DNA from 3 places in the Sphingopyxis sp. J-6 genome. Region 2 is predicted to be linked to each of the others. Evidence: predicted binding sites of a transcription regulator. Region 2 holds the regulator's gene; each other region holds the start of a gene.
What was found. The regulator LexA, encoded in region 2, represses DNA repair genes until DNA is damaged. The targets are predictions, from matches to a motif close to GTTCCNCNCTTGTTCT.
Positions count from the first base shown of each region.

Region 1: the regulator LexA is predicted to act here: its motif matches at 1,084-1,099, upstream of V6U71_RS13015 (ImuA family protein).
Region 3: the regulator LexA is predicted to act here: its motif matches at 3,768-3,783, upstream of V6U71_RS19335 (ImuA family protein).

Region 1 is NZ_CP145810.1:2,698,289-2,708,255, forward strand. Features, by position in the region: gene V6U71_RS13005 (FitA-like ribbon-helix-helix domain-containing protein) at 1-239, opposite strand, end outside; gene V6U71_RS13010 (DUF736 domain-containing protein) at 340-666, opposite strand; gene V6U71_RS13015 (ImuA family protein) at 1,131-1,862, shown strand; gene V6U71_RS13020 (DUF6504 family protein) at 1,783-3,330, shown strand; gene V6U71_RS13025 (error-prone DNA polymerase) at 3,458-6,778, shown strand; gene V6U71_RS13030 (glycine zipper 2TM domain-containing protein) at 6,892-7,335, shown strand; gene V6U71_RS13035 (diguanylate cyclase domain-containing protein) at 7,601-8,725, shown strand; gene V6U71_RS13040 (hypothetical protein) at 8,796-9,290, shown strand; gene V6U71_RS13045 (hypothetical protein) at 9,320-9,448, opposite strand; gene V6U71_RS13050 (DUF1328 domain-containing protein) at 9,761-9,931, opposite strand.
Region 2 is NZ_CP145810.1:1,784,358-1,794,324, reverse strand. Features, by position in the region: gene V6U71_RS08610 (anthranilate synthase component I family protein) at 1-741, shown strand, start outside; gene V6U71_RS08605 (NADP-dependent oxidoreductase) at 806-1,813, shown strand; gene V6U71_RS08600 (anthranilate synthase component II) at 1,883-2,473, shown strand; gene trpD (anthranilate phosphoribosyltransferase) at 2,470-3,468, shown strand; gene trpC (indole-3-glycerol phosphate synthase TrpC) at 3,465-4,259, shown strand; gene moaC (cyclic pyranopterin monophosphate synthase MoaC) at 4,256-4,726, shown strand; gene V6U71_RS08580 (molybdopterin molybdotransferase MoeA) at 4,723-5,913, shown strand; gene lexA (transcriptional repressor LexA) at 5,980-6,657, shown strand; gene V6U71_RS08570 (ComEC/Rec2 family competence protein) at 6,611-8,785, opposite strand; gene gltX (glutamate--tRNA ligase) at 8,854-9,967, shown strand, end outside.
Region 3 is NZ_CP145810.1:4,072,984-4,082,950, forward strand. Features, by position in the region: gene V6U71_RS19325 (efflux RND transporter permease subunit) at 1-2,205, shown strand, start outside; gene V6U71_RS19330 (efflux transporter outer membrane subunit) at 2,202-3,614, shown strand; gene V6U71_RS19335 (ImuA family protein) at 3,788-4,588, shown strand; gene V6U71_RS19340 (Y-family DNA polymerase) at 4,476-6,029, shown strand; gene V6U71_RS19345 (error-prone DNA polymerase) at 6,026-9,307, shown strand; gene V6U71_RS19350 (flagellin) at 9,515-9,967, opposite strand, start outside.

The sequences.
Region 1 (9,967 bases), 910 kb from region 2:
AGATCGATGGGCTCGCGCGTGTCCTCGCGTGGCGCAATGTCGAGTTCGATGCCGCCGAGCGGCGCGAAGCGCGCGCGAATGGCCGCCGCGAGATTGCCCATCGGCGCATCGTCGGTAAAAAGCGCCGAGCGGAGGATGTCGCGCACCTCTTCTTCCATCGAACGGCCATGCGCTGCCGCCTGCAGCCGCAGCCGGCGCTTCAGCGCGTCGTCGATGCCCCTGATCGTCATGCTGCCCATGTCGCGTCTCCTTGAGCGTAGATATTAGTCATTGACTGCAAAACAATCAATGACTGCAAAGGAAAGTGCGGCCCCGCTCGAAGGCGGAGCCGCAATGCTGTCAGTTGCCGGGGGCGTTCCAGATCAGCACCTTCTTCGAGGGATCGTCGCCCGGCGCGTTCGCGACATTGCAGAAGATCTCGCCGAGTTCGGGGGCCGACAGCGACACCGAGATATATTCGGCGCCGGTCGAGCGCGCGGTTTTCGTCCAGCCGCCGCCGAGTTCGAAGCCGTTCCGGCGGCTGACCACGCGGAAGTCGGGCTCGCTTTCCTTCATCTTGCGGCCGTTCGGAACGATCGCGATCGGCACGGTGACCATCAAGGTCGCGAGCGTGCCCTCGTAGCTTCCGTCGTCCTTGAGGGTCAGATTTCCAATGGTGGTACCCATGTTCAGTCTCCTTTGATGCTCGGGGACCATCCCCGATGGCGCCAGAAGGAGGGGCCGTGAGCCGCCGTCACCGAGCGCATGCGAGGGCGAACCCCCGCAGGGGGTTGACGGCATTAGGCGAGCCGAGCCCCGCAATCAGGCAGCCAATGCGGGAAAGGTCCCATGCAACGGGAGACAATGGGCCTCAGCGGAATCATGACTCCGGACGCGAAAGCCAGGCTCGCGGCCGTCGCGATTGCCCCGCTCCGCGCTCCGTTGCCGCATCCCGGCGCAAGGGCCCGAACCTTCAGTATGCCCCGCCGCCGGCTCGTACCTCCCTCCGGCCGGCGGCGCCCCCGGCACCCTCGCTTTCCGGTCTTTCATCCACAGCGATGACACCGCTTCGCCGCAGCGCGCCTTGACGAACAGCGGGCGATGAGAACAAAGAAGGAACATAAGACCAGCTTACCGAGTTATCCGCACCTATGCGCCAGTCCGTCGTTCTTGAAGATATTCGCGCCAAAATTTCGCAAATCGAAGGCGTTGGCGCGCGTCATGACGTCATCCCGTTCGGGATCGATGATCTCGACTCGCGAATCCCGGCGCGCGGAATCGCGACGGGCGCGCTCCACGAGCTCGCCGGCAGCCCCGAACTGGCCGACGATGCGAGCGCCACGATCTTCCTCGCCGGCATCCTCGCGCGGAGCGACGGCCCGGTTTTCTGGTGCCTGCGCTGGCGCGATCTCTTCGCCCCCGCGCTTCATCTAGCCGGACTGCATCCCGACCGGCTCATTCATGTCGAAGCGGGCAGCGACACCAACGTCCTCCTCGCGATGGAGGAGTGCCTCCGCCATCCGGGGCTCGCCGGGGTCGTCGGCGAGGTCAAGGAGTACAGCACCACCGCGTCGAAGCGGCTGCAGCTCGCCGCCGAAGCCTCGGGCGTCCCCGCCTTCATCTTCCGCCGGGCCTGCAAGGCCGGCGAGCCTGCCGAAGGCAGCGCCGCTTTGACCCGCTGGCGCATCACCGCGAGTCCGACCGAGGATCTCGGCATCCCCGCGATCGGACGCGCGCGCTGGCGCGTCGCGCTCGAGCGCGCGCGCGGGGGCAATCCCTACAACTGGATCGTGGAGGGCTGCGATGCGACGGGTCGTATCGCTCTTCCTGCCGCACTGGTCGACCGACCGGCTGCGCAGGAAGATGCGCAAGCCGCAGCCTGACGGCAGCGCCCCGCCCCGCCCGCTCGTTACCGCGATTCCCGACCATGGCCGGCGTATCGTCGCGGCGACGTGCCGCGAGGCGCAAATGCTTGGCATCCAGACAGGCATGACGATCACGAAAGCGCGGGCTTTCGCGCCCGAGCTGGATGTCGTCGACGCCGAGCCCGAGGCTGATCTCGACGGGTTGCGTCGCCTCGCCCTCTGGGCAGGTGCACGCTATTCGCCGGTTGTCGCGCCTGATCCGCCCGACGGGCTCTGGCTCGACATCACGGGCTGCGCGGCCATCTTCAGCAGCGAGCGAGCCTTGCTCAAGGATCTTCACCGCCGCGTCGCGGCCTTCGGTCTCAGCCTGCAAATTGCGGTCGCGGACACGGCCGGCTGCGCGCATGCGGCCGCCCGCCATGTCCCCGCCGGGCGGCCTGTCACGGTTGAACCCGGAGCGCACCGTAAGGCGATCGCGCTCCTACCCGTCTCAGCGCTCCGCCTGCCGTCCGCCGATGTCGAAGGCCTTCGCAAATTGGGCTTCGAGCGGATCGAGCAGCTGATCGGGAGCCCACGCGGTCCGCTCGCGAAACGGTTCGGGCGCGAACTGCATCGCCGGCTCGACCAGGCACTCGGCACGCTGCCGGAGCCGATCGAACCGCTCTTCCCCGAAGAGCTGCCGCAGGCGAGGCGCGGCTTCATAGAGCCGCTCGCGACGGCGGACGCCTTGGCGCAGGTGATCGGCGACCTTGCGCACGATATCGCGGGCCAGCTCAACCGCGCGGGAACGGGCGCGCGGCGCCTCGACTGCTATTTCCACCGCGTCGACGGGCAGACGCAGGCCATCCGTATCGGAACCGCCTCGCCCTCGCGCGATCCCCGGCATCTTGCGAAGCTGCTCGCCGCGCGGATCGAGAGCATCGATCCCGGTCTCGGGATCGAGGCGATGACCCTCGTCGCCGCGCTCGCCGAGCGGCAGCCAGGGAGCCAGGCCGACGCGCTCGAAAATATCGGACGGCGCGGACCCGATCTTCCCGCGCTGGTCGACACGCTCGCCAATCGCTTCGGGCAGCGCGCGCTCCAGCGCGCGGCGCCGCGACCGAGCGCGATGCCCGAGCGCTCGGTTGCTGCCCTCCCCGCGCTCGCGCCCGAGACAGGCGAGAGCTGGAGCGACTGGCCGCGGCCGTCGCGCATGCTAGCGCGGCCCGAACCAGTCGATGTCGTCGCCTTGCTCCCCGACGATGCGCCGCGCCTCTTCATCTGGCGCCGTAAACGCTACCGGGTCACCCAAGGCGATGGACCCGAGCGGCTCCAAGGCGAATGGTGGCGCGAGGGCGGGATCGAAGGCGAAACCCACCTCACCGTCCGCGACTATTATCAGGTCGAGACCGAGACGGGCGGCCGTTACTGGCTCTTTCGCCTCGGCGACGGGGTCAATCCCGCAACCGGTTCGATGCGCTGGTTTATTCACGGAGCATTCGCTTGAGAATGCGACCGGTATTGAACCGCATTCGCTTGAGAATGCGACCGGTAGCGAACCGCATTCGCTTGAGACTGCCACCGGTGTTTAACTGCATTTGCGTGATGCGGCCATCAAGCAGCGTTGCTTTCGCATGACCGATGACGGGGCGGCCTATATCGAGCTGCAGGTCACGACGCATTTCAGCTTCCTGCGCGGGGCCTCGTCGCCCGAGGAGCTCTTCACCGCCGCTGCCATGCTCGGACTGCCCGCGCTCGGCGTCGCCGACCGGCACAGCGTCGCCGGGATCGTGCGCGCGTGGGACGCCGAGAAGGTTACCGGCGTTCGCGCGTTGACCGGCACGCGCCTCAATCTTGCCGATGGCACGGCACTTCTCGTCTATCCAACCGACAAGATGGCCTATGGGCGGATGTGCCGGCTGCTCAGCGTCGGAAAGACGCGCGCCGGCAAGGGCGCCTGCCATCTCGACTGGCCCGATCTCGAGGACTGGAACGAGGGTCTGCTTGCGATCCTGCTTCCCGACCGCGCCGATGGCGCAGCCGAGGCGGCGATCGCCCGCGCCAGTCGCATCTTCGGCGATCGCCTCTATCTCGCACTCACGATCCGGCGCCGCCCCGGCGACGCGATCAGGCTGCGCGATCTCGCAGCCTTGGCCGCCAAAGCGAAAGTGCCGACGCTCGCAACGGGCGACGTCCTCTATCACATGCCCGACCGGCGCCTGCTGCAGGATGTCGTCACCTGCATCCGGGAGAAATGCACGATCGACGAGCTTGGTGATCGCCGCGAGCGCTTCGCCGACCGCCACATCAAGACGGCGGCCGAGATGGAGCGCCTGTTCCGCCGCTACCTCAAGGACAGCTCGCCGGTCGCCCGCACGGTCGATTTCGCGGCGCGCTGCACCTTCAGTCTCGAAGAACTGCGCTACCAATATCCCGACGAGATCCAGGTTCCTGGACGCACCCCGCAGGAGGAGCTTGAGCGGCTGACATGGGAGAAGGCTCCCGTCCGCTACCCCGAAGGCGTCAGCACCGAGGTCCGCACGCAGCTCGAGCATGAGCTGCGATTGATCGGAGAACTCGATTACGCCCCCTATTTCCTGACGGTTCACTCGATCGTCGCCGAAGCCCGCCGCCGCGAGATCCTCTGCCAGGGCCGCGGCAGCGCGGCGAACAGCGCGGTCTGTTACGTCCTTGGTATCACTTCGATCGATCCGGTGCGGTCCGAACTCCTGTTCGAACGTTTCGTCAGCGCCGAGCGCCGGGAGCCGCCCGATATCGATGTCGACTTCGAGCATGAGCGGCGCGAGGAAATCATCCAGTGGATCTACGAGACCTATGGCCGGACCCGCAGCGCGCTGACCGCAGTCGTCACGCGTTATCGTTCGCGCGGCGCCGTCCGCGAAGTCGGCAAGGCGCTCGGGCTTAGCGAAGACATCACCGCGGGGCTCGCCGGCGCGGTCTGGGGTTACAGCCGCGAGGGCGTCGAGGAAAAGCATGCCGAAGCGCTGAACCTCGACCTCGGGGACAAGCGCCTCGCGCTGACGCTCGAGCTCGCGCGCACGCTCATCAACACGCCCCGCCACCTTTCGCAGCACCCCGGCGGCTTCGTGCTGACGCGCGACCGGCTAGACGAACTCGTGCCAATCGAGCCCGCCGCGATGGAAGACCGGCAGGTCATCGAATGGGACAAGGACGACATCGACGCCCTCGGTTTCATGAAGGTCGACATCCTTGCTTTGGGGATGCTGAGCTGCATGCGCCGTGCCTTCGAATTCCTGCACGATCACAAAGGACTGAAGCACGATCTTTCTACCATTCCCGCGGAAGATCCCGCGACCTATGCGATGATCCGCAAAGCCGACACGCTGGGCGTTTTCCAGATCGAGAGCCGCGCCCAGATGGCGTCGATCCCGCTCATGGCGCCGCGCACCTTCTACGATCTCGTCATTCAGGTCGCGATCGTCCGGCCGGGCCCGATCCAGGGCGACATGGTCCATCCCTATCGCCGCCGCCGAAACGGACAGGAGGAGGTGACTTACCCGACCCCCGAACTCAGGCGCGTGCTTGAGAAGACGCTGGGGGTCCCGCTCTTCCAGGAGCAGGCGATGCGCGTCGCGATCGAATGCGCCGGCTTCACCCCGAGCGAGGCCGATCTCCTCCGCCGCGCGATGGCGACCTTCAAACTCACCGGCGGGGTCAGCCATTTCCGCGACAAGCTGATCGATGGCATGGTCGGCCGCGGCTACGACCGCGAGTTTGCCGAAAAGACCTTCAAGCAGATCGAGGGTTTCGGCTCCTACGGCTTTCCCGAAAGCCACGCCGCGAGCTTCGCGCTCATCGCCTATGCCTCGTCGTGGATGAAATGCCATCATCCCGACGCATTCTGCGCCGCGCTGCTCAACGCCCAGCCGATGGGTTTTTACGCGCCCGCGCAGATCGTCCGCGATGCCCGCAATCATGGCGTCGAGATCAGGCCCATCGATGTCAATCACAGCCGCTGGGACTGCACACTCGAAGAAGCGGCCAACGGCAAATATCATGCGGTGCGCCTGGGTCTGCGCATGGTCCGCGGTCTCGCCAATGAGGATGGCGCCGCGGTCGCCACGGCCCGTGCCGGCGAGCCCTATAGCAGCGCCGAGGAAATCCAGCGCCGCGCCGGGGTCGGGCGCGGCGCGCTCGACCGGATCGGCGACGCGGACGGCTTCGCCTCGCTCGGAAGCTCGCGCCGGGAAGGGCTATGGGAAGTGAAGGGCCTCGGACCTGCCGCCCTTCCCCTCTTTCAGGCTGCCGACGAACGCGCCGGACGTCTCCAGCGCGAAGCGCTGGAACCCGAAACGCTGCTCGCGCCGATGGGCGAAGGCGCCGAGGTCGTCGAGGACTATAGAGCGTCCGGTCTGTCACTCAGGGCCCATCCCCTCGCCTTCCTGCGCGACGAGCTTCGCTCGCGAAAGATCATCACGTGCCGGGAGCTTCACGGCATCAAGGACGGCCGCTGGGTCAACCTCGCCGGGGTCGTTCTCGTCCGCCAGAAGCCGGGCTCGGCAAAGGGCGTCATGTTCATCACCCTCGAAGACGAGACCGAGGTCGCGAACCTCGTCGTGTGGACCAATGTCTTCGAGAAATATCGCCCCGTGGTCCTCGGCGCCGCGATGATGGGTGTGCGCGGTCAGGTTCAGCGCGAGGGCGAGGTCATCCATATCGTCGCGCAAAGGCTCGACGACCTCTCCCCGCTGCTCGCGAGCGTCGGGCAGCGCAAGGACATCGCCGATATCTACAAGGTAGGCCGCGCCGACGTCGTCAAGAGCCCCGTGGGTCCCGACCCGCGCGATCCGGAGACGAAGCCGCTCGGCCGCAATCCGCGCGACATCTATATTCCCGACCTCCGCCTCGGGTCCGGCATCATTCCCGGCCAACCCACCGAAGGCATCAAGATCAAGCCACGGGATTTTCGTTAGCTTTCAAATGGCAGGCAGCGGAACCCGACATGGTTTCAGGGGTCTAGATCATGAGGGGCCAGCGCATGCCCCGCCAAGGTCGGCCAGGCACGCAACCAAATGGAGTGATGCCGATGAACCGCCTGATGATCCTTCCCCTCGCAGCCGTAACCGCCATGGTCGGTGCGTGCGCCTCCACGGGCAGCAGCTACGCCTATGACGACGGCGGCTACGGCTATTATGATCGCGCCTATTACGACCAATATGGCCGCTATGACTATGACCGCCCCGATCCGCGCTACAGCGGCTATTATGCGGAGAATTATTATCGCAACGACCGGCGCTATCGCGAACGCCGCCTCAACGACAACGACCGCATCTATCGCGGCCGCGACAATAAATATTATTGCCGCCGAAACGACGGGTCGACCGGACTGATCGTCGGCGGGATCGCCGGCGGCGTGCTCGGCAACGTCATCGCCGACGGAAGGTCGGAAACGCTGGGCACCGTGATCGGTGCCATCGGCGGCGCAGCCGTCGGGCGCGAAATCGATCGCAGCAATGTGCGCTGCCGATAGTCGCAAAATAATCGACGGCCGTTGGAACGATCTCGCGGTCCGCGCGTATCTACTTTGCAAGCTCGGGTCTCAGGACCCGACTTCAGGAAAGCCCCGCAGCCTTGTGCAGCGGGGCTTTACCTTTTTGGACGTCGAATGCGCCCCACTTCCAACTTTGTTAACGCTCGGGGTCTAAGCTGAGCGTGCGGGATCTCAGGAGGTTCGGCCGTCCGCAGGCGGAACCGGTCCTCCCGGTGGGCGGTAATTCTCGGCAAGGAGCTGAGCGATGTCGACCCCGGTCAAATATTCACCCGACGCGATCGAAATCGAGCTGATCCGAAGTCTTTACGACGGCCTGCTGCCCTCGATCGTGATGTCGCTCGGCTTTCTCATCTGCGGGGCGCTGATCATCGAACAATCGGGCGATATGTTGATCGCCGGACCCTATGCGATTGGCGTCCTCGCCTCGGTCGCCCGGCTCCTTGTCGCCTCGCGCGACGCAACCGCCGCGGATAGTCCCGCAATCACACTCGATGAGGCCCGCCGGCTCGAGCGCCGCTACGCGGCGAGCTATATCGTCTTTGCAGTTATGCTCGGCTCCTTCGCAGCGCGGGCGCTTGCCCTCCCCGATCCAGCCATCGACAAGCTCGCGATCTGTCTCGTCATCGGCTATGCGGCGGGCGTCGCGGCGGGGACGAGCCTTCGCCCGCGCATCGCCATAGCCTCGCTCCTTCTCGCCGTCATGCCGCCGGTCGTCACCATGCTTGCTGCCGGAAAGCCGCTCCATATCGCGACCGCGCTGATGACCGCTGCGTTCCTCGCAGGCGGTATCTTCAGCTTGCGAAAAAGACATGCCCGCGCCCTCGACGACATTGGCCGGCGGCTCACCTTCGCCTCGCTCGCGCGAAGCGACGAGCTCACGGACTTGCCCAACCGGCTGGCGCTGCGCGAATGGTTCGACCGCCATGTACGCGCCGCTAAGCTCCGCCCGATCGCACTACACTGCCTCGACCTCAACGGCTTCAAACCTGTGAACGACAGCTTCGGCCATCCCGTCGGCGACGCGTTGCTCGCCGCGGTCGCGAGAAGAATTTCGGGAACCTTGCGCGAAGGCGACATTGCCGCGCGGCTGGGAGGCGACGAGTTCGTGATCATCCAGCTTCAGATCGGCAATCCTGACGAGGCCTATATGCTCGCGGAACGCGTCGCAGCCTCGATCGCGCGTCCCTTTGCCGTCGGAAGCCATGATGTCCGCGTTTCGACGTCGATCGGATATATCGTGTGCGACGACCTGTCGCGCGACCTCGAACAACTGATCAGCCTCGCCGACGAGGCGCTTTATACAGCCAAGCGAAGCGGCCGCAGCATCTGCAGATATCAGGATGCTGCCGCGGTGCAGGCCGCTGCGTAAAACCGGCGCGGGCCCAGCAACATCCGTTCACGTCGCGCGTTGCTGATGCGAGGGGGATCAAGGACGACTGATGCCCCGTATTCTTCTGCTGATGACCTCCGTTCTCGCGCTCGGCGCCGCGACCCTCTCGCTCCAGTCCTGCGGCAGCGAACCGGTCGAGGCCGCGCCGCCGGAGGCAGCGACGAGTGCGCTCATCACGCTGCCCGACGGCTCGACCATGGCGGCGGCATCAGGATCGCTGACGCGCGAGATGGCCGATTGGCTTGCATCGCGCGAGGGCCAGATCAGGACATTCACCTTTCATGGCTTCGAAGAAGACAGGCCCAAATTGACGAGCATCGGTCTCGGCCGAGCCGCGGACCTCGCCACCGTCCTTCGCGCGGCTCCGGCCGCGACGATCGAAATCGCCGGCGACGAAGCCCAGATCAGCCTCCTCGCCGATTTGCTCGAGGATCGCGGCATCGCATCCGAACGGATGAAGATCGTCCCGGCGGCCGGGATCGGAACGGCTATGCTGACGCTCCATCGCGGCTCCATGTCTCCGCTGATGACGGCGAAATCCTGACTCTTTGTCAGGCAAAAAAAAGGCCGGCTTTAGTTGGTCACATCCTCGAACCACTGCGCATAGGGCGTGTTGACTGCCATGCGCCGATTATAGTCCGGGGCTCCATCGTCCCACCACACCGGTCCGCGCTCACCAAGCCCCCCCTTGGACCGATCCACCGCAGAGCGAGCCCGTCGAAGCGCGACGCCGTCTCTTGCTGCGAGCGCCGCTCGCACGTCTCGCCGGGCAGTCATCAGTTCGGATACAAGTCGCTCGCGCTGGCCAGGCTCCAACGCCGGGTTCGACATACGCCAAAGCCGGCCGCGAACGACGAAATAGCGGCCATCGGGAGTGACTTGGAGTCTGCCGGGCGGCTGCTCACACACGGCCGCTATAGGGAGGGGATATAGTCGTGTGCCGGCGACCGAGGGGTTTGTGATCGCCGGCACCCGTGAGGATGGCAAAGTCGGAACTTCGGCCATCCCGGAAACTCAGGGCAATGTGCGGCGTCCGCGCCCGAAGACGAAGGCGACGATGAAGAGGACGACGCCGATCACGAGCAAGATCTTGGCGAAGTCGGCCGAAAGGCCGGCAATGCCGCCGAAGCCGAGAAGCGCCGCGACGAGCGCGACGACGGCAAAGATGATAGCCCATCTGAACATGATAATTCTCCCGTCTGGACGCAGTCCGCCACTCGC
Region 2 (9,967 bases):
ACGCCGTTCGATCTGCCGCCCTTCGATCTTTACCGCGCGCTGCGGCGGATCAATCCTTCGCCGTTCCTCTATTTCCTCGACCTGCCCGGTTTCGCGCTGATCGGTTCGTCGCCGGAGATTCTGGTCCGGGTGCGCGACGGCGAAATCACCATCCGTCCGATCGCCGGCACCCGCCCGCGCGGCAAGACCAGCGCCGAGGATCTCGAAAACCGCGAATCGCTGCTCGCCGATCCCAAGGAACGCGCCGAGCATCTGATGCTGCTCGACCTCGGCCGCAACGACGTCGGCCGCGCCGCGACCGGCGGCAGCGTTGTCGTCACCGACAGCTATACCGTCGAATTCTACAGCCACGTCATGCACATCGTGTCGAACGTCATCGGCCGCATCGCGGAGGGCAAGGACGCGATCGACGCGCTGTTCGCGGGCTTCCCGGCGGGCACCGTCAGCGGCGCCCCCAAGGTCCGCGCCTGCCAGATCATCGCCGAACTCGAAGCCGATGCGCGCGGGCCCTATGCCGGCGGCGTCGGCTATTTCGCTCCCGACGGCAATATGGATAGCTGCATCGTGCTGCGCACCGCGATCGTCAAGGACGGCGAAATGCACGTCCAGGCCGGCGCCGGCATCGTCGCCGACAGCGAGGCCGCCTATGAACAGCGCGAATGCGAAGCGAAGGCCGGCGCGCTGTTCGCCGCGGCGCGCGAGGCGGTGCGACTGGCGGGAACGCCGGGGTATGGGCAGTAAGAAAATCGATCCCCTCCTCTTCACGGGAGGGGCGTCTCGCGAAACTGACGGCGGAGTGATGCGAATGCAGGGCTTTGTACTCAATCGCTACGGCGGTCCGGAAACGACCGGCCTGCAAGAGGTTGCACGCCCTGTCCCCGGCGCCGGCGATGTGCTGGTCCGCGTCCACGCTGCCGGCCTCAATCCCGTCGATTTCAAAACGCGCGACGGCATGTTGAAGGTCGTGCAAGGCTACGACCTTCCGGTCGTTATGGGCAACGAACTCGCCGGCACGGTTGAACATTGCGGCCACGGCGCAGCCGCATTCAAACCCGGTGACCGCGTATTCGCGCGCGTGCCGAAAGGACGCATGGGCGCTTTCGCCGAATATGCTGCCATTCCTGCAAGCCACCTCGCCCTCCTGCCGGCGTCGATCGACTTCGAAACCGCCGCGGGTGTCCCGCTCGCCGGACTCACCGCGCTTCAAGCGCTCCGCGACGAACTGCGACTGAAGCCCGGTAGCCGCGTCTTCATCCCCGGTGGCGCCGGTGGTGTCGGTACCTTTGCGATCCAGATCGCCAAATGGCTCGGCGCCGAAGTCACCACGACCGCGTCGCCGCGCGGACGCGCGCTCGTCGAACGGCTCGGCGCCGACCGGGTGATCGACTACACAACCCAGAATTTCGAAAACGAAATAGGCGACATGGACGGCGCCTTCGACCTGATCGGCGGCGACACGCTCGAAAAATGCTTCGGCGTCGTCAAACCCGGCGGCATGGTCGTATCGGTCGCCGGGATGCCCGAACCGCTGACCGCACGAAAGGATCTCGGACGCGGCGCGGGCCTGGCCGCCCTCTTCTGGTTTGCGAGCTTTGGGTTGCGCGCCAAGGCGCGCAAACATGGCGTGACCTATCGCTATTTGTTCATGCACCCTAGCGGCAGCGAACTGGCCGAACTGGCGCAACTGATCGTCGACGGGAAGCTTGAACCGGTGATCGACCGCATCTTCCCATTCGCGGAAATCGGCGATGCGATCGCCTATCTCGAATCGGGGCGGGCCAAGGGCAAGATCGTCGTGCGCATGGAAAGCTAGAAGCCCGCATTGCAGTCCGAAAAGCTTCTATCCCTTCCCCAAACCCCGCAAAACCGGTAGTGCGCCGCCATGATCCTCGTCATCGACAATTACGACAGCTTCACCTTCAATCTCGTTCATTATCTGATCGAGCTGGGCGCCGAGGTGCGCGTCGAGCGCAACGATGCGCTGACCGCCGCGGCTGCATTGGCCAGCGGCGCTGATGCGATCCTGATCTCGCCCGGCCCCTGCACGCCCAACGAGGCGGGGATCAGCCTCGATCTCGTCGCCGCCTGCGCCGACGCCGCGCGGCCGCTGCTTGGCGTCTGCCTCGGTCATCAGGCGATCGGCCAGCATTTCGGCGGCACCGTCCAGCGCGGCCACCTGATGCACGGCAAGACGTCGCCGGTGTGCCACGACGGCAGCGGGCTGTTCACCGGCCTGCCCTCGCCGCTCACCGCGACGCGCTATCACAGCCTCGAAGTCGTCGACATCCCGGCCAGCCTCGTCATCAACGCGACGAGCGACGATGGCGCCGTGATGGGATTCCGCCACACCGACCTCCCGATCCACGCCGTCCAGTTCCACCCCGAAAGCATCGCGACCGAGCACGGCCATGCGATGCTCGCCAATTTCCTGAAGATCGCCGGGCTCCCGGTCGGCGAACGGAAGGCGGCATGAGCCGCTTCGGTCCCTTTCCCGACCCCTCGGCGCTGCTCGATCACGACGAAGCGGCCGATGCCTTCGCGACGATGCTCGATGGCGGCGCGACCGACGAACAGGTGTCCGAATTTCTGATCGCCCTCTCCGATCGCGGCGAAACGATGGTCGAAATCGCTGCCGCCGCGCAGGCGATGCGCGACCGGCTGATCCCTGTCGCGGCGCCCGCCGGCGCAATCGACGTCTGCGGCACCGGCGGCGACGGCCATCATACGCTCAACGTCTCGACCGCCGTGTCGATTGTTGTTGCCGCATGCGAAGTTCCCGTCGCAAAGCACGGAAATAGAGCCGCTTCCTCGAAGTCCGGCGCCGCCGATACGCTGGAAGCACTTGGCCTCGACATGGAACGCGCCGACCGGCAGGCCGAGGCGCAGCTCGCCGATCTCGGCATCTGCTTCCTCTTCGCCGGGACGCGTCACCCCGCGATGAAGCGCATCATGCCGATCCGCAAGGCAATCGGGCGACGGACGATCTTTAACCTCATGGGTCCGCTCGCCAATCCCGCGCGCGTCACGCGCCAGCTCATCGGCATCGCCCGCCCCGCCTATGTCCCCGTCTATGCCGAAGCGCTCCACCGGCTCGGCACCGACCATTCGCGCGTCATTTCGGGCGACGAGGGGCTCGACGAGCTGTCGCTGGCCGGCGGCAACGAGGTCGCGGTGATCACGCCCGAGGGGGTCCGGATGCAACGCAGCATCGCCGCCGATGCCGGTCTTCCGACACGATCGCTCGACGAGCTTCGCGGCGGCGATGCGACATATAACGCGAAAGCGCTGCGCGCCCTGCTGCAAGGCGAACCCGGCGCCTACCGCGACGCCGTGCTCTATAACGCTGCCGAAGCGCTCGTTGTCGCCGGCGCCGCCGACACGTTGCTCGAAGGTGTCGAGGAGGCTGCCGAGGCGATCGACAAGGGCCTTGCCAACGCGCTGCTCAATTGCTGGATCGCCTATAAATGAACAAGCTCACCCAGATACTTGCCACCAAGGCCGAAGAGGTCGCCGCGCGCCGCGCGGTGCACTCCTTCGCCGATCTCGATGCGATCGACGCGGGTCCCGTCCGCGGTTTTGCCGCCGCGCTTCAGGCTAAAATCGACGCCGGCGGCTTTGGCCTGATCGCCGAAATCAAGAAAGCATCGCCATCCAAAGGACTGATCCGGGAGGATTTTAATCCGGCGGATCATGCGCGCCAATATGAGGCCGGGGGCGCTGCCTGTCTGTCGGTACTGACCGATGCGCCCTATTTTCAGGGGCACGAGAATTATCTGGTCGCCGCGCGCGCTGCCTGTGCCCTGCCCGCGCTGCGCAAGGATTTCATGATCGATCCCTGGCAGGTTGCCGAGGCACGCGCGATCGGTGCCGATGCGATCCTTATCATCGTCGCCGCGCTCGAAGACGGCGTCATGCAGGACATCGAGGCGGCGGCGGTCGAGCGCGGCATGGACGTGCTCGTCGAAGTCCATGACGAGGCCGAACTCGAGCGTGCCTTGGGCAAGCTGACGTCGCGGCTGATCGGCGTCAACAACCGCGATCTCCGCACCTTCGAATCCGATCTGGGCGTCACCGAACGCCTCGCCGAACTGGTCCCGCCAGGCACCTTGCTCGTCGGCGAAAGCGGCATCGCCAGCCATGCCGATTGCGAACGGCTGGCAGCCAGTGGCGTCAGAGGCTTCCTCGTCGGCGAAAGCCTGATGCGTCAGCCCGACGTCACGGCGGCAACAAAGGCGCTGCTCACCGGAGCGGCGGCATGACCCGCCCGACGCACCTCGACGAAACGGGTGCGGCGCATATGGTCGATGTCGGCGGCAAGGCGGCAACCGGACGCCGCGCCGTGGCGGGCGGGCGCATCGCCATGTCGGCCGAGGCGCTCGCAGCGATCCGCAGCGGCAATGCGCCGAAAGGCGACGTGCTGTCGACCGCGCGGATCGCCGGCATCATGGCGGCGAAACGCACCGCCGACCTCATCCCGCTCTGCCACCCGATCGCGCTGACGCAGGTCAGTGTCGAATTCGACTGGGAAGAAGGCGGCATTTCGGTGCGCGCGGTCGCGGCAACGACCGGGCCGACCGGGGTCGAGATGGAAGCGCTCACCGCCGCATCGGTCGCGCTGCTTACCCTTTATGACATGGCCAAGGCGCTCGACCGCGCGATGATCCTCAGCGACATCCGCCTGCTCGAAAAGAGTGGCGGCCGCTCGGGCGACTGGCGCGCCGGATGAGCGGCCTGCTGCCGGTCGAGGAAGCGCAGGCGCGCCTGCTCGCGCTCCGCGCTCCGCTGGCGACAGAAAATATTGCCGTTTCCGAATCGCTTGGACGCTATCTTTCACAGGATGTCGTCGCATCGCGCGACCAGCCCGCGGCGCCGCTGTCGGCGATGGACGGCTATGCGATCCGTTTTGCCGATATGCCGGGGCCGTGGACGATCACCGGCGAGGTCGCCGCTGGCGCGGCCCCGGACCGGGCGGTGGGCGCCGGCGAGGCGATGCGCATCTTCACCGGCGCGATGCTTCCGGACGGTGCCGACACCGTCGTCCTCCAGGAAGATGTCGCGGCAGCGGGCACCGCCTTGACGCTGACCGGCGACGGCCCCGGCACCCGGGGGCGCCATATTCGGGAACGCGCCGGCGATTTCGCCGCCGGCACGCGCTTGCTTGCCGCCGGAACGCATATGGGCGCCGGCGCGATCGCCGCCGGGATCATGGGCGGTGCGGGCGAGGTTCGCGTCGGATCGCGGCCGCGTGTCGCAATCCTGACCACCGGCGACGAGCTTATCGCGCCGGGCCGCGCGCTCGCGCCCGGCCAGATCCCGAACAGCAACGGCGCGATGCTCGCGGCGATGCTCGCCGCCGCTCCCGCCGACGTCGACCTGCCGCTCCATATGCGCGACGACCGCATGTCGATTGCCAATGCTATCAAGGAGTTGGCGCGACACCATGACGTCATCGTCACCGTCGGGGGTGCGTCCGTGGGCGATCATGACCATGTTCGCGGCGCCCTCGACGACGCTGGCGGCCGGCTCGATTTCTGGAAGATCGCGATGCGGCCGGGCAAGCCGCTGATCGCGGGAAGCGTCGACGACGCGCTGCTCCTCGGGCTGCCCGGCAACCCCGGCTCGGCCTTCGTCACCGCGACGCTCTTCCTGCTGCCACTGATCCGCCATCTTGCGGGCGCAGCACATCCGCTTCCCCCAATCCGCCAGGCACCGCTCGCCGCAACGCTTGCCGCCGGGGGAAGCCGCCGCGACTATCTGCGCGCCCGGATCGAAGGCAGTGCGCTCCGCGCCCTCGACAGTCAGGACAGCGGTCAGACCGCGCCGCTGGTCGAAGCCGACGCCCTGCTCATCCGCGAAATCGGCGCGCCCGCGCGCGCGGCCGGCGAGATCGCCGACTATATCGACATCGCTTGACAAGTTCCGGTCTGTTCCACTATCGTTCTCATTATGTCCGGTTCTGGTCCTGACGGAGAATGATCGATGTTGACCGCCAAGCAGCATGAACTGCTTCACTTCATCCAGCAAAAGCTCGACGCAAGCGGCATTTCGCCGTCGTTCGAGGAAATGAAGGAAGCGCTGGGTCTGAAATCCAAGTCGGGCATCCACCGGCTGATCAGCGCGCTCGAGGAACGCGGTTTCCTGCGCCGCCTTCCCAACCGGGCCCGTGCGCTCGAAGTGGTGAAGCTGCCCGAAACGGCAAAGGCTGCGCCCGCACGCGAAAATGTCGTGCCGCTGCGCAAGAGTCCGCCTGCGATGCGCCCGATCGCGGCGAACGACATCATCGAAGTTCCGCTGCACGGCAAGATCGCTGCCGGCGTGCCGATCGAGGCGTTCGAGGATCACAATAATCTCGCGGTCCCGGCGGCACTGCTCGGCGCGGGCGAACATTATGCGCTCGAAGTTTCGGGCGATTCGATGGTCGAAGCGGGAATCTTCGACGGCGACTATGCGCTGATCCAGAAGGCCAGCACCGCACGCGAGGGCGATATCGTTGTCGCGCTCGTCGACGGGCAGGATGCAACGCTCAAATATTTCCGCCGCGAAGGTCAGATGATCCGGCTCGATCCGGCGAACAGCGCCTATGAGCCGCAGCGCTACCCCGCCGAGCGGGTCATCGTGCAAGGGCGCCTGTCGGGACTGCTTCGTCGTTACCACTGACCTGCTGGGGCCGGCGCCACGGATGCGCGTCACCGGCGCGCAAGCTGGTGCTCGCGCGTGGCTCCTTGCCGAGGTATAGCGCCAGCCCGCCGGTTTCGGTCAGGCTGTCGCGGTCGATCGTCAGCCAGCGTGCGACGCATTCGTGCGGCAGCCAGCGGTCGCTGATCACGACGTCGGCAGCGGCGCAGGCCGCTGCCATATCGGCGCCGTCGATCCGGTCGCGGCCGCGCGCGGCGAGAATAATGCGCCCGGCATTGCCTGTGGCCCCATTGCCCGCTTGTTGCCGCCAGCGGCAGAAATCGCGGTTGCACGACACATGATCGAGTTCGGCGAGCGCGACGAGCGGGGTATCGACCCCCGCCGCTTCGGACAGCGAATCGCGGATGAAATCGCCCGCTCGATCGCGTAGCAGCGCATAGCCGCCGCCCGGCACCGCCACCGCGATGTGACGGCCGTCGCCGGTGACCAATATATCGGGCCGCGGCTGCGCGAGCAGCGAGGCGATCCCGATGGCGAGCGGCACGGCGCCGGCCAACCGCCATGACGTCCGCCACAGCAGCAGCCATAATCCCCCGAAAACCGCGAGCGCGAATCCACCGGGCGGGAAGGACGGCAAGGTCGCGACCGCTCCCGGCGCGCCGGCGACGCCGTGCGCCAGCAGCAGGAGCAAGGCGAGCGCCTTTTTCGCCACCCACCAGAAGGGCGCGCCGAGCCCGACGCTGCCGAACAACAGCGCGAGCGCTTCGGCGGGCATGATAACGAAAGTCGTGAGCGGGATCGCGACGACATTGGCGAGCGCGCCGTAAAGCCCCGCCTTGTGAAAATGGAACAAGGCGATAGGCGCCAGTGCGATTTCGACGACAAAACCGGTAATCAGCAGCCCGGCGACGCCGCGGCCGGCGCGGACGATCCAGCGCTCGTCGCGCCGTTCGAGGAAGCGGCGCATCCGCGGGCTTTCGTGCAGCGCGATGATCGCGGTGACCGCCGCAAAGCTGAGCTGGAAGCTTGGCCCCGCGAGCGCCTCGGGCCGCCAGACGAGCACGATCAGCGCCCCCGCCGCGACCAAGCGCAGCGTCAGCGCCTCGCGCCCGAGCAGGAACGCCGCAAGTACGAGCAGCGCCGCGACACACGAGCGGATCGTCGGCACCTCGGCGCCGCTGAGCCATGTATAGCCGACCCCCGCAAGCGCCGCGCCGCCCGCCGCCGCCGCGAGCACGACGCCGCGCAGCGCCAGCCGCGGACTCAGCGCGAGCAGCCGGATCAGCAGGAACATCGTGAAGCCGACGACCGCGGTCACATGGAGCCCGCTGATCGACAGCAGATGCGCGAGGCCGCTACGCCGCATTGCTTCCGAATCCGCCTCGCTGATCGCGCCCTGATCCCCCGTGACCAGTGCCGCAGCGATGCCGCCCGCCGATCCTTCGACCTGCTGCTGGATGTGCCCACTTAGCCGCATGCGCAGCGGCGGGGTGCTCTCGGCCGCCCCCGGCGCGCGTGCGACGTCGCCGAGCACCGTCCCGACCGCGCCGATCCCGTCGAACCAGGCGCGCCGCGCGAAATCATAACCGCCCGGCAGGTTGGCGGGCGGCGGCGGCATCAGCCGCGCCCGCACCGCAACCAGTTCGCCGCCGGACAATCCCGCCGCTTGCTCGCTGCCAAGCGTCAGCCGCAGGCGCGGCGGCAGGTCGGCACGCTGCTGCGGGTGGACAAGGATGCGCACTTGCTCGCGGGCAGGAAGCGGCTCGACGCGCTCGACCCGTGCCGAAAACTCGGTGGTCACCGGCCGCGCCAGTACCGGCGCCGCGACCCAGCTTGCGCGCGCCCAGACGAGCAGCAGGCCCAGCGCCATGACGGTACAGCCGATCACGACTATCCGGCCCAGGCGCCGCTGCCAGCCGATCAGCAACCCCGCGAGCAGCCCGCCGCCGAGCGACAGCAACAATCCGATCCAGTGGGCTGCCGCGGGAAGCGCGAACCACGCCGCGATCCCCGCCCCGAACGCGACGGGCAGCCACAATCCGATGCGCTCGCGCTCGGCTTCCAGCCGCGCCTCGATATTCGCTAGCAGCCGCGCCCGGCCACCCGCCCATCGGCCATCAAACGGCGTTTGAAGCTGCCTTGTCGCCATGCTAGGGGCTCCCCCGACCCCGTCCCCGCACCTGTCCGGGGGCGGCAGAGTGAGTGAAAGAGGCCGTAGTGGCAACCGAAAACCAGACCGATCCGAACGAAGCCACCGGCGCCGCCGTCGTGACGCGCTTTGCGCCCTCGCCGACCGGCTATCTCCATATCGGCGGCGCGCGCACCGCGCTCTTCAACTGGCTGTTTGCGCGCCATCATGGCGGCAAATTCCTGCTCCGTATCGAGGATACCGACCGCGCCCGTTCGACCGACGCCGCGATCGACGCAATCCTCGACGGGATGCAGTGGCTCGATCTGGACTGGGACGGCGAGACGGTGTTCCAGTTCGCCCGCGCCCCGCGCCACGCCGAAGTCGCTGCCAAACTGCTCGCAAAGGGCGAGGCCTATCGCTGCTATCTGACGCAGGACGAACTCGCCGCGATGCGCGCCGAAGCGCAGGAAAAGCGCCTGCCCTTCCGCGTCCGCAGCCCCTGGCGCGACCGCGACGACGGCGATCCCGCCGCCCCGCACGTTGTCCGCCTGCGCGCGCCGCAGGACGGCGAGGTCACGATCCACGACAAGGTGCAGGGCGCAGTCACGGTCCAGAATGCCGAACTCGACGATTTCGTCCTGCTGCGCAGCGACGGCACACCGACCTATATGCTCAGCGTCGTCGTCGACGACAACGATATGGGCATCACGCACGTCATCCGGGGCGACGACCATCTCAACAACGCCTTCCGCCAGCTCGCGCTGATCCGCGCGATGGGCTGGCGCGAGCCCGCCTATGCCCATGTTCCGCTGATCCACGGCGCCGACGGCGCCAAGCTGTCGAAGCGCCACGGCGCGCTCGGCGTCGATGCCTATCGTGACGAAATGGGTTATCTGCCCGAAGCGGTGGACAATTACCTCCTCCGCCTTGGCTGGGGCCATGGCGACGACGAGATCATCGGCCGCGACCAGGCCGTGCAATGGTTCGATCTCGACCATGTCGGCCGCTCGCCGTCGCGTTTCGATTTCAAGAAGCTCGAGAACCTCAACGGCCATTATCTTCGCGAAGCCGACGACGCGCGGCTGGCCGGCCTCATCGCGCCGCGCGTCGAAAAGCTCATCGGCCGCGCACTCGATACCGCCGAGCGCGATTTGCTCGTTCGCGCAATGGATTCGCTCAAACCACGTGCAAAAACGATCG
Region 3 (9,967 bases), 2.3 Mb from region 2:
AAATCGCTGTTCGAAGCGATCCTGCTCGTCATCCTTGTCATGTTCGTCTTCCTGCAGAGCTGGCGCGCGGTGCTGATCCCGGCGATCGCGGTGCCGGTGGTGCTGCTCGGCACCTTCGGCATTTTCTATATGGCCGGGTTCAGCATCAATACGATGACCCTGTTCGGGCTGACGCTTGCCATCGGCCTGCTCGTCGACGACGCGATCGTCGTCGTCGAGAATGTCGAGCGATTGATGGAAGAAAATCCCGGCATGTCGGCGCGCGAGGCGACGATCCAGTCGATGCAGGAATTGCAGGTCGCGCTGATCGCGATCGCGCTCGTGCTGTCGGCGGTGTTCATGCCGATGGCCTTTTTCGGCGGCTCGACCGGCGTCATCTACCGGCAATTCTCGATCACCATCGTCTCGGCGATGGCGCTGTCGGTGCTCGTCGCGCTGATCCTCAGCCCCGCGCTGACGTCGAGCCTGCTCAAGCCCAAGACGCATGGCGAGACGGCGGAGACACACCGCTTTCCGCGCCTGCACGCGCTTGGCGAACGGCTGAAGAACGGCTTCAACACCCGTTTCGACCGCACCGTGAACCGCTATGTCGGCAGCGTCGGCGCGGTGGTCGACCGCAAATGGCTCTTCCTCGGCATCTATGCCGTCATCCTCGTCCTGCTCGCGGTGCTGTTCCTGCGCCTGCCGAGCGGCTTCCTGCCAAACGAGGATCAGGGCCGCGTCCAGGTTCAGTTCCGCCTGCCCGCCGGCGCCACCCAGGAGCGCACGCTCGAGGTGCGTAACGCGGTCGAAGATTATTTCCTGACCCACGAAAAGGCGAACACCGGCGCGCTGTTTCTGATCGCCGGCGGCGGCGGCGGGGCCGCGGCAGGCCAGAACACCGGCCAAGGATATGTCAATCTTGTCGACTGGGACGACCGGCCGGGCGACGAGAACACCGCCGATGCGATCACCGAGCGAGCGCGCAAGGCCTTGAGCGGGCTGCGCGACGCACAGGTCTTCGCGCTCGTCCCTGGCGCGGTCCGCGGACTCGGCGACACGTCGGGTTTCACGATGCAGTTCCAGAATCGCGGCGGGCTCAGCCGCGAACAATTCTCTGCCGCGCGCGACCGGCTGCTTGCGATGGCGAACGCCAATCCCAAGCTGACCTCGGTGCGCCTCAGCGACCTTCCCGACGTCGCGACGCTCAAGGTCGATATCGATACCCAGCGGCTGACCGCCTATGGGCTGACCAACAGCGACGTGAACAACACCCTCGCGACCGCCTGGGGTGGCCGCTACGTCAATGATTTCATCGACAAGGGCCGCGTCAAGCGCGTCTATGTCCAGGGCGACGCCCCCTATCGCGCCAAGCCCGAAGACCTCGGCCAATGGTACGTCCGCTCGGCGGACGGCGAGATGTCGCCCTTCTCGGCCTTTTCGCGCATCGGCTGGGCGACCACCCCCGCGACCACGTCGCGCTTCCAGGGTGTTTCGGCATTCGAGATTTCGGGCCAGCCGTCCGCCGGGGTCAGCTCGGGCGAGGCGATGGACGAAATGGAGGCGATGGCGGCGCAGATTCCCGGGACCAGCGTCGCCTGGTCGGGCTCCTCCTATCAGGAGCGGCTGTCGTCGGGACAGGCGCCCTTCCTTTATGCGATTTCGCTGCTCGTCGTCTTCCTCTGCCTCGCGGCGCTCTACGAAAGCTGGTCGATCCCGCTCGCGGTGATCCTGATCGTCCCGCTCGGGCTGATCGGCGCGGTGTTCGCGGTGACGCTGCGCGGGCTCGAGAACGACGTCTATCTCCAGATCGGGCTGCTCACCACGATGGGGCTCGCGGCGAAAAATGCGATCCTGATGATCGAATTCGCCGAACAGGAGGAACGCAAGGGCAAGCGCGTGATCGAGGCCGCGATCGAGGCGGCGCGCATCCGCCTGCGGCCGATCCTGATGACCAGCTTCGCCTTCATCTTCGGCGTGCTGCCGCTGGCGATCGCGACCGGCGCCGGCGCGAACAGCCGCGTCGCGATCGGCACCGCGGTGATCGGCGGCATGCTGACCGCCGCCTTCCTCGCCATCTTCTTCATCCCGCTCTTCTTCGTCCTCGTCAGAAGGGGCGTCCGCGACGGCCTCGCCGCGCTGCGCCGCCGCTTCGGCAAGGACAAGGATGGGGACAAGGACGGCGACAAGGACACGGGCGCCGGCGGGACGGAGGTTCCGGCATGATCGCGCTCCGCCCCCTCCTGCTCGCAGGGACGCTGGCGCTGGCGGGCTGCTCGCTCGCGCCGAAGACGGTGCTGCCCGCGCCGCCGGTGCCGCAGAGCTGGCCGGTCGGCGACGCCTATCTGCTGCAGAGCGAGGCGGCGCTGCCGATCCTTTCCTATCGCAGCGTCTTCACCGACCCGCGGTTGCAGGCGCTTGCCGATCAGGCGCTCGCGAACAACCGCGACCTGCGCGTCGCCTATGCCAATGTCGCCGCGGCGCGCGCGCAAGCGCGCGTCAGCCGCGCGGGACAGTTCCCCGAAATCGGGATCAGCGCCGGCGCCGGCTATGCGGATTCGGGCGGCACGGGCGCAGGAAATGGTGGGGGAAGCGGCGATTTCTCGCTGCGCGGCGGCATCACTGCGTTCGAGCTCGACCTGTTCGGCCGTCTCGCCAATGCCGCCGAATCGGATCGCAACAGCGCGCTCGCGACCGAAGCCGCATCGCGCACCGTCCGACTCGCGCTAATCGCCGACCTCGCGGGGGCATGGGCGACCTATGGCGCCGACCGCGACCTGCTGAAGATCGCGCAGGATACCGCCGCCAACGCGCGCGAGAATGTCCGGTTGACGAAAGCGCGGCTCGACGGCGGCGTCGCGCCGCGCACCGACCTGCGCCAGGCAGAACAGATCCTCGCGACCGCCGAGGATGCGATCGCGGCGCAGACGAGCGCGATCGCGCAGGACGAAAATCTCATCCGCCTGCTTGTCGGCGGCGATGTCGACCGCGCGCTGCTGCCCGCCGGGCTCGCCGAAGTGACGCCGGCGATCGTGGCGCTGCCCGCCGGGGTCAGCTCGCAGGTCCTGCTGCGCCGGCCCGACGTGATCGAGGCCGAATATCGCCTCCGCGCCGCCAATGCCGATATCGGCGTCGCCCGGGCACGGCTGTTTCCGACGATCTCGCTCACTGGCCTGCTCGGTTTCGCGAGCGACGCGCTCGGCAGCCTGTTCGACAGTGGGTCGTTCGGCTGGTCGGCGGGCGGCGATGCCGCCGCGACGATCTTCGACGCCGGCGGCCGCCGCGCCGGAGTCGCGGTGACCGAGGCGCAGCGCGACGCAGCGCTCGCCGGCTACGAAGGCGCGATCCAGACGGCGTTCCGCGACGTCGCCGACGCGCTTGCGGTGCAGGGCACGATATCCGAACGCGTCCGCGCCGCCGCCGCAAACACCGAAGCCGCCGCTGACACCGCGCGGCTGACCGACGCGCGCTACAAGGGCGGGGTCGACAGCTTCCTCGCCAGCCTCGACGCGCAGCGCAGCCTCTATACGGCACGGCGGAGCGAGATCACGACGCAGCTCCTGCTCGTCAACACGCGAATCGCGCTGTTCCGCGCCCTCGGCGGCGACAGCGGGGCGGGAAGCAGCACGCCCTGACGATCCTCTTCGTCACCCCGGACTTGATCCGGGGTCCATGCTTCGTGGAATGGATGCCGGATCAAGCCTGTCCTGAGCGTGTCGAAGGGTCCGGCATGACGATGAAGGTCGATACCGACTCATCTTGACAATCGCCCCCGCTCGCGCGCTAATAGAACATATCAGGAACAAACATGCGCGAGTCGTCTTCCCAACTCGCCGGGCTGCGCCGACGCGTCGCCCGGCTGGCCGCCAGCGGCCATGAAAACCGTCCGGCCGAAGGCTGGCTGGCTAGCGGCGATGCGCGCTTCGACGGCGCGCTAGGCGGCGGGCTGGCGATCGGACGGGTCCATGAATTTTTTGCCGCCGACGCGCTCGACGCGACGAGCGCAGCCGCTTTCGCGGCGCTCGTCGCGCTGCGCACCCCGGGCAAGGCGCCGCTGATCTGGCTGCGCACGAGCGACGCCGGCAAGCGCAGCGGGCATATCTATGCCCCCGGGATTGCCGAACTCGGCGGCGACCCCGACCGGCTGCTGCTGGTCGAGGCGGCCGATCCCAAAATGCTGCTCGCCTGCGCCAACGATGCGATCCGCTGCCCCGGCGCGGCGGCGGTGATCGTCGAAAGCTGGGGCAAATTCCCCTTGCTCGACCTGACCGCCGGGCGCCGCCTTGCGCTCGGGGCGCGCGACGCGGGCACGACGCTGCTGCTGCTCCGCCTTAACGCCGTGCCGGTACCGAGCGTCGCCGAAACGCGCTGGAGCGTCGCCGCCGCCGCGTCGCACGCCCTCGCCGCCAATGCCCCCGGCGCGCCCGCTTTCGACCTCGAACTGCTGCGCTGGCGCGCCGGCCCCGCGGGCGCGCGCTGGCGACTGGACTGGAATCATGACGAACAATGTTTTGGACAGGGCTCCGGGAACGACGCGGCGCTATCTGGCGCTCTTCTTCCCCTTCCTGCCCGCCGAGCGATGGCTTCGCACGGCGCCGCGACCGCCTGACGCCCCGCTCGTCTTCGCCGAGAAACAGCGCGGTGCGATGCGTCTCGCGAGCGTCGATCCGGCGGCGCTCGCGGCCGGGCTGCGCCCCGGCATGCCACTCGCTGACGCGCGTGCGCAGGTCGGCGAACTCGCGGTCGTCGCGCACGATCCGGTGCTGGACCATGCATGGCTCGACCGGCTCGCACAGGGATGCGCGCGCTATACGCCGCTCGTCGCGCTCGACGCCCCCGACGGGCTGATCCTCGACATCGCGGGTGCCGCCCATCTCCATGACGGCGAAGCGGGGGTGATCGCCGATGTCGAAAACCGCCTCGCGCGGCTCGGCATGACGACGCGCCACGCGCTCGGCCCCACCGCCGACGCCGCGCGCGCACTCGCGCGTTATCAAGCGCGCCCCGCTCCCGACGAGGCACAGGCGATCCGCCGCCTGCCCGTCGCCGCGCTCGAACTCGACGGCGAGGCGACGACCGCGCTCGTCCGCGCGGGGCTCAAGACGATCGGCGACCTTGCGAGCCGCCCGATGGCGAACCTTGCCGCGCGCTTCGGCGCCGAGGCCGCAATGGCGCTGCGCCGGATATTGGGCGATGCGCCGAGCCCGCTCGACCCGCGCATCGCCCCGCCGCCGGTCGCCGCCGAGCGCCGCTTCGCCGAGCCGCTGGGGAGCACCGCGCACGCCGCCAAGGTGCTGACCGAACTCGCCGCCGAAGCGATCGAAGAACTTGGGGAGCGCGGCAAGGGCGGGCGTCATTTCCGCGCCACCTTCTTTCGCAGCGACGGCCTCGCGCGGGCGATCGCGATCGAGACCGGCCATCCGACGCGCGACCCCGGGCTCGTCATGCGCCTGTTCGCCGAACGGATGGACGGCCTCGCCGACCCGCTCGACCCCGGCTTCGGCTTCGACATGATCCGCCTCGCGGTACCGCGGCTCGAGGCGCTCGGCGCGAGCCAGCTCAAGCTCGAGGGCGGCGCAGTGAAAGTCGCCGCCATCGACGAGCTTGCCGACCGGCTGGCGACGCGGCTCGGGCGCGGCCGGGTGCGGCGTCTTCGTCCGGCCGACACGCATATCCCCGAACAGGCGCAGCTCGAACTGCCGGCGATCGACGCGCCCGCGCCGCTGCCCTGGCAGGCACCCGATGCCGGCGAACCGCCGACGCGCCCCTTCCACCTCTTCGACCCGCCGCAGCCGATCGAGGTGATCGCCGAGGTCCCCGACGGTCCGCCGCAGCGCTTTCGCTGGCGCCGCGCCTTTCATGCCGTGCGCCGCTACGAAGGCCCCGAACGCATCGCCGCCGAATGGTGGCGGCGGCGCGACAATGGCGGGCTGACGCGCGATTATTACCGCGTCGAGGACGCGCAGGGCCGCCGTTTCTGGCTGTTCCGCCACGGGCTTTACGACGAAAAGCCCGACCCGCGCTGGTATATCCACGGGGTCTTCGCATGAGCGATGCGCCCGAGACCATCCCCGAAACCCGCTTCGCCGAACTGGTCGCCGCGACCAACTACAGCTTCCTGCGCGGCGCCTCGCACCCCGCCGAGATGGTCGCCGAGGCGCTCGCGCTCGGCATGACCGGCATCGGCATCGCCGACCGCAACAGTGTGGCTGGGGTGGTGCGGGCGTGGGCGTTCCTGAAAGATCTGCAGGTCAGACAGCCCGAGCTAGTGGAGGATTTCCGGCTTGTCGTCGGCGCGCGGCTCGTCTTCGCCGACGGCACCCCCGACATCGTCGCCTACCCGGTCAGTCGCCACGGCTGGGGCCGGCTGACCCGCCTGCTCTCGACCGGCAATCTGCGCGCGGAGAAGGGCGACTGCATTCTCGAACTGGCTGATCTGCTCGATCACTGCGACGATCTGCTCCTCATCGCGATGGAGGGCGACGAAGCATTGCTCCGTACCCTCAAAAGCAAGCGCCCCAAGTCGGTATGGCTGGCGGCTACGATGCCGCAATCAGGCGGCGACGACCGCCGGCTGGCTGGACTCCAGCGCCTGTCGGCGACGACCGGCGTCCCACTGCTCGCGACCAACGACGCACTCTATGCGACCAGATCCCAACGCCCGCTTCACGACATTATCACCTGCATCCGCGAGGGCACGACAGTCGCAAAGGCCGGCAAGCTGCTTCTCGCCAACGGCGAGCATTATTTGAAGGCGCCCGCCGAGATGAAGCGATTGTTCGACGGTTATCCGAAGGCGATTGAAGCAAGCGCAAAGCTGCTCGCCCGCATCGGCTTTCGTCTCGACGACCTGCGCTACGAATATCCGCACGAGCCGGTTCCGCCGGGCTGGAAGCCCTTCAACTATCTCCATCATCTGGTGAAGACGGCAGCGGAGGAACGCTATCGGACGCCGCTTCCGCCCAAGGTGCGCAAGCTGATCGCCGACGAACTCCGGCTGATCAAGAAGCGGCGCTACGTCTATTATTTCCTGACCGTCTATGACCTCGTCCGCTATGCCCGCACGCGCGAACCGCCGATCTTGTGTCAGGGGCGCGGATCGGCCGCCAACTCGATCGTTTGCTTCCTGCTCGGCGTGACGTCGGTCGATCCGATGGAGCATAAATTGCTCTTCTCACGCTTCGTTTCGGCCGAACGCGATGAGCCTCCCGACATCGATGTCGATTTCGAGCATGAGCGGCGCGAAGAAGTCATCCAATATATCTATGATCGCTATACGCGCGACCGCGCGGCGATCGCCGCGACCGTCATCCACTATCGCCCACGCAGCACGATCCGCGAGGTCGGCAAAGCGCTGGGTTTCAGCGAGGATGTCACCGCGCGGCTCGCCGATACAAGCTGGGGCAGCTGGGGTGACGAGGTGCCAGTCGAACGGCTCATCGAAGCCGGGCTCAACCCGCACAATGGCGAGATCGAGCGGCTGCACCGTTTCGTCAGCGAATTGTTGAAGGCACCGCGGCACCTGTCGCAGCATGTCGGCGGTTTCGTGCTGACTCAGGGACGGCTGGACGAGATGGTACCGATCCACAATGCCGCGATGGAAGACCGTACCTTCATCGAATGGGACAAGGACGACATCGACGCGCTCGGGCTGATGAAGGTCGATGTGCTCGCGCTCGGCATGCTCACCTGCATCCGTAAATGCTACGACCTGATGCGTGAATATGGTCTGGGCAATCACACGCTGGAACTCGACATCGATTCTAACGACCCCGCCGTTTACGATATGTTGTGCAGAGGCGACAGCATCGGCGTCTTTCAGGTCGAGAGCCGGGCGCAGATCAACATGCTGCCGCGCCTGCGTCCCAGAAAACTCTATGATCTGGTCGTGCAGGTAGCGATCGTCCGACCGGGGCCAATCGAGGGCGACATGGTCCATCCCTATTTGCGCCGTCGAAACAAAGAGGAAGCGGTCGAATACCCTTCGCCTGCCCCCCAATATCCGCAGGACGAACTATATGGCGTTCTGGGTGACACTTACGGCGTTCCCCTGTTTCAGGAGCAGGCGATGAATCTGGCGATCACCGCCGCGGGTTTCACGCCTGAGGAAGCCAATGGCCTGCGGCGCGCGATGGCGACGTTTCGAAATGTCGGCACTATCGACAATTTTCGCGAAAAGATGGTCGGCGGCATGGTTCGCCGCGGGTACGAAAAGGATTTTGCCGAACGCTGCTTCAAGCAGATCGAGGGGTTCGGCAGCTACGGCTTTCCCGAGAGCCATGCGCAATCCTTTGCGCGGCTCGTCTATGTCTCCTCATGGATCAAGCATTATCACCCCGCCGTCTTTGCCTGCGGCATCCTCAATTCGCAGCCGATGGGTTTTTATGCCCCCGCCCAGCTTGTCCGCGACGCGCGCGAACATGGGGTCGAGGTGCGCGAAGCCGACGTCAATGCGAGCGGCTGGGACAATAGCCTCGAACGGCGGGCCGACGGCGCGCTCGCGCTGCGGCTCGGCTTCCGGCAGGTCGACGGGTTTCGCGAGGCGTGGGCGACGCAGATCGCCGATGCGCGGACCGCCGCGCCTTTCGCTTCGGTCGAGGAGCTCGCGCGCCGCGCCGACCTGCCCTCGCGCGCGCTGCGCCTGCTCGCCGATGCCGATGCGTGCCGGTCAATGGGGCTCGACCGGCGGCCGGCGCTGTGGGACGCCCGCCGCGTGCGGCAGGGGGTGCTGCCGCTGTTCGACGCCGCCGACGCGGATGAACTGGGGGCCGAAGCGGATGCCGGGCTGCCGCCGGCGCCGATGGTCGAACATGTGCTCACCGATTATCAGACGACGCGCCTGTCGCTGAAAGGCCATCCGATGGCGTTCCTCCGCCGCGATTTCGAACGCGAAGGCGTGCTGAGCGCCGCCGGGGTTGCAGCGGCGAAGAACGGGTCGCTCGTCCGCACCGCAGGGGTCGTGCTGATCCGCCAGCGCCCCGGCAAGGGCAATGCGATCTTCATCACGCTCGAGGACGAGGGCGGGATCGTCAACATCCTGCTCTGGGCGCGCCAGTTCGAACGCTATCGCCGCGCCGTCATGGCGTCGCGGCTTATGATGGCCGAGGGCGAGGTGCAGCGCAGCAAGGAGGGGGTGATCCACCTGATGGCGAACCGCATCGTCGACCGCACGGCGATGCTCGATGCGCTGGGCAGCGACCGGCGCTTCGATCCCGAGGTCTGCCGGGCCGACGAGGTCAGGCACCCGCAGGTCCCGCGCGGCCATGCCCAGCGCCACGGCCATCCGCGCAACGTCCGCATCCTGCCGAAGTCTCGGGATTTTCACTAAAGCGCGAGGAGCGTTCAATAACGGCTTTGGGGTGGGATTAAACTATTCCCCTCCCTGAAAGGGAGGGGAGACAACCGGCCGAAACCGGCCGTCCCGCGCGGAAGTCCTACGCCACAAAAGAAGATGCCCCGGCTGTGGGGGCCGGGGCATCCGATCAGGCTATCAAGGGACCAACCAACATAGCCTGAATTTTATAAGCCGTTCCGCTTAGCGGAGCAGGTTCATCACGCCCTGCTGGCTCTGGTTCGCCTGGGCGAGCATCGCCGTCGACGCCTGGGCCAGAATGCCGGCCGCGGCGAGCTTCGTCGATTCCGCCGAGAAGTCGGTGTCTTCGATGCGCGACTTCGAGTCCGCCAGATTCACGACAGTCGACGTCAAATTGTCGACAGTGGCTTCGAGACGGTTCTGCTGCGCACCGAGGTTGGCGCGTTCGGTGGCAACCGTCTGGATCGCCGTGTCGAGCGTCGCCAGGGCACCCGAAGCGCCGGCAGCGGTCGAGAAGTCGAGGCCGTCGACGCCAAGACCAGCGGCCTGCATGTCGGCGATGGCGATGTTCACGACTTCGCCGTCGTTGAGGCCGGTCTGGATGTCGAGGTCGGCGGTGCCGTCGAGCAGCGCGGTGCCGTTGAAGGTCGTGCGCGTCGCAACGTCGTCGATCTG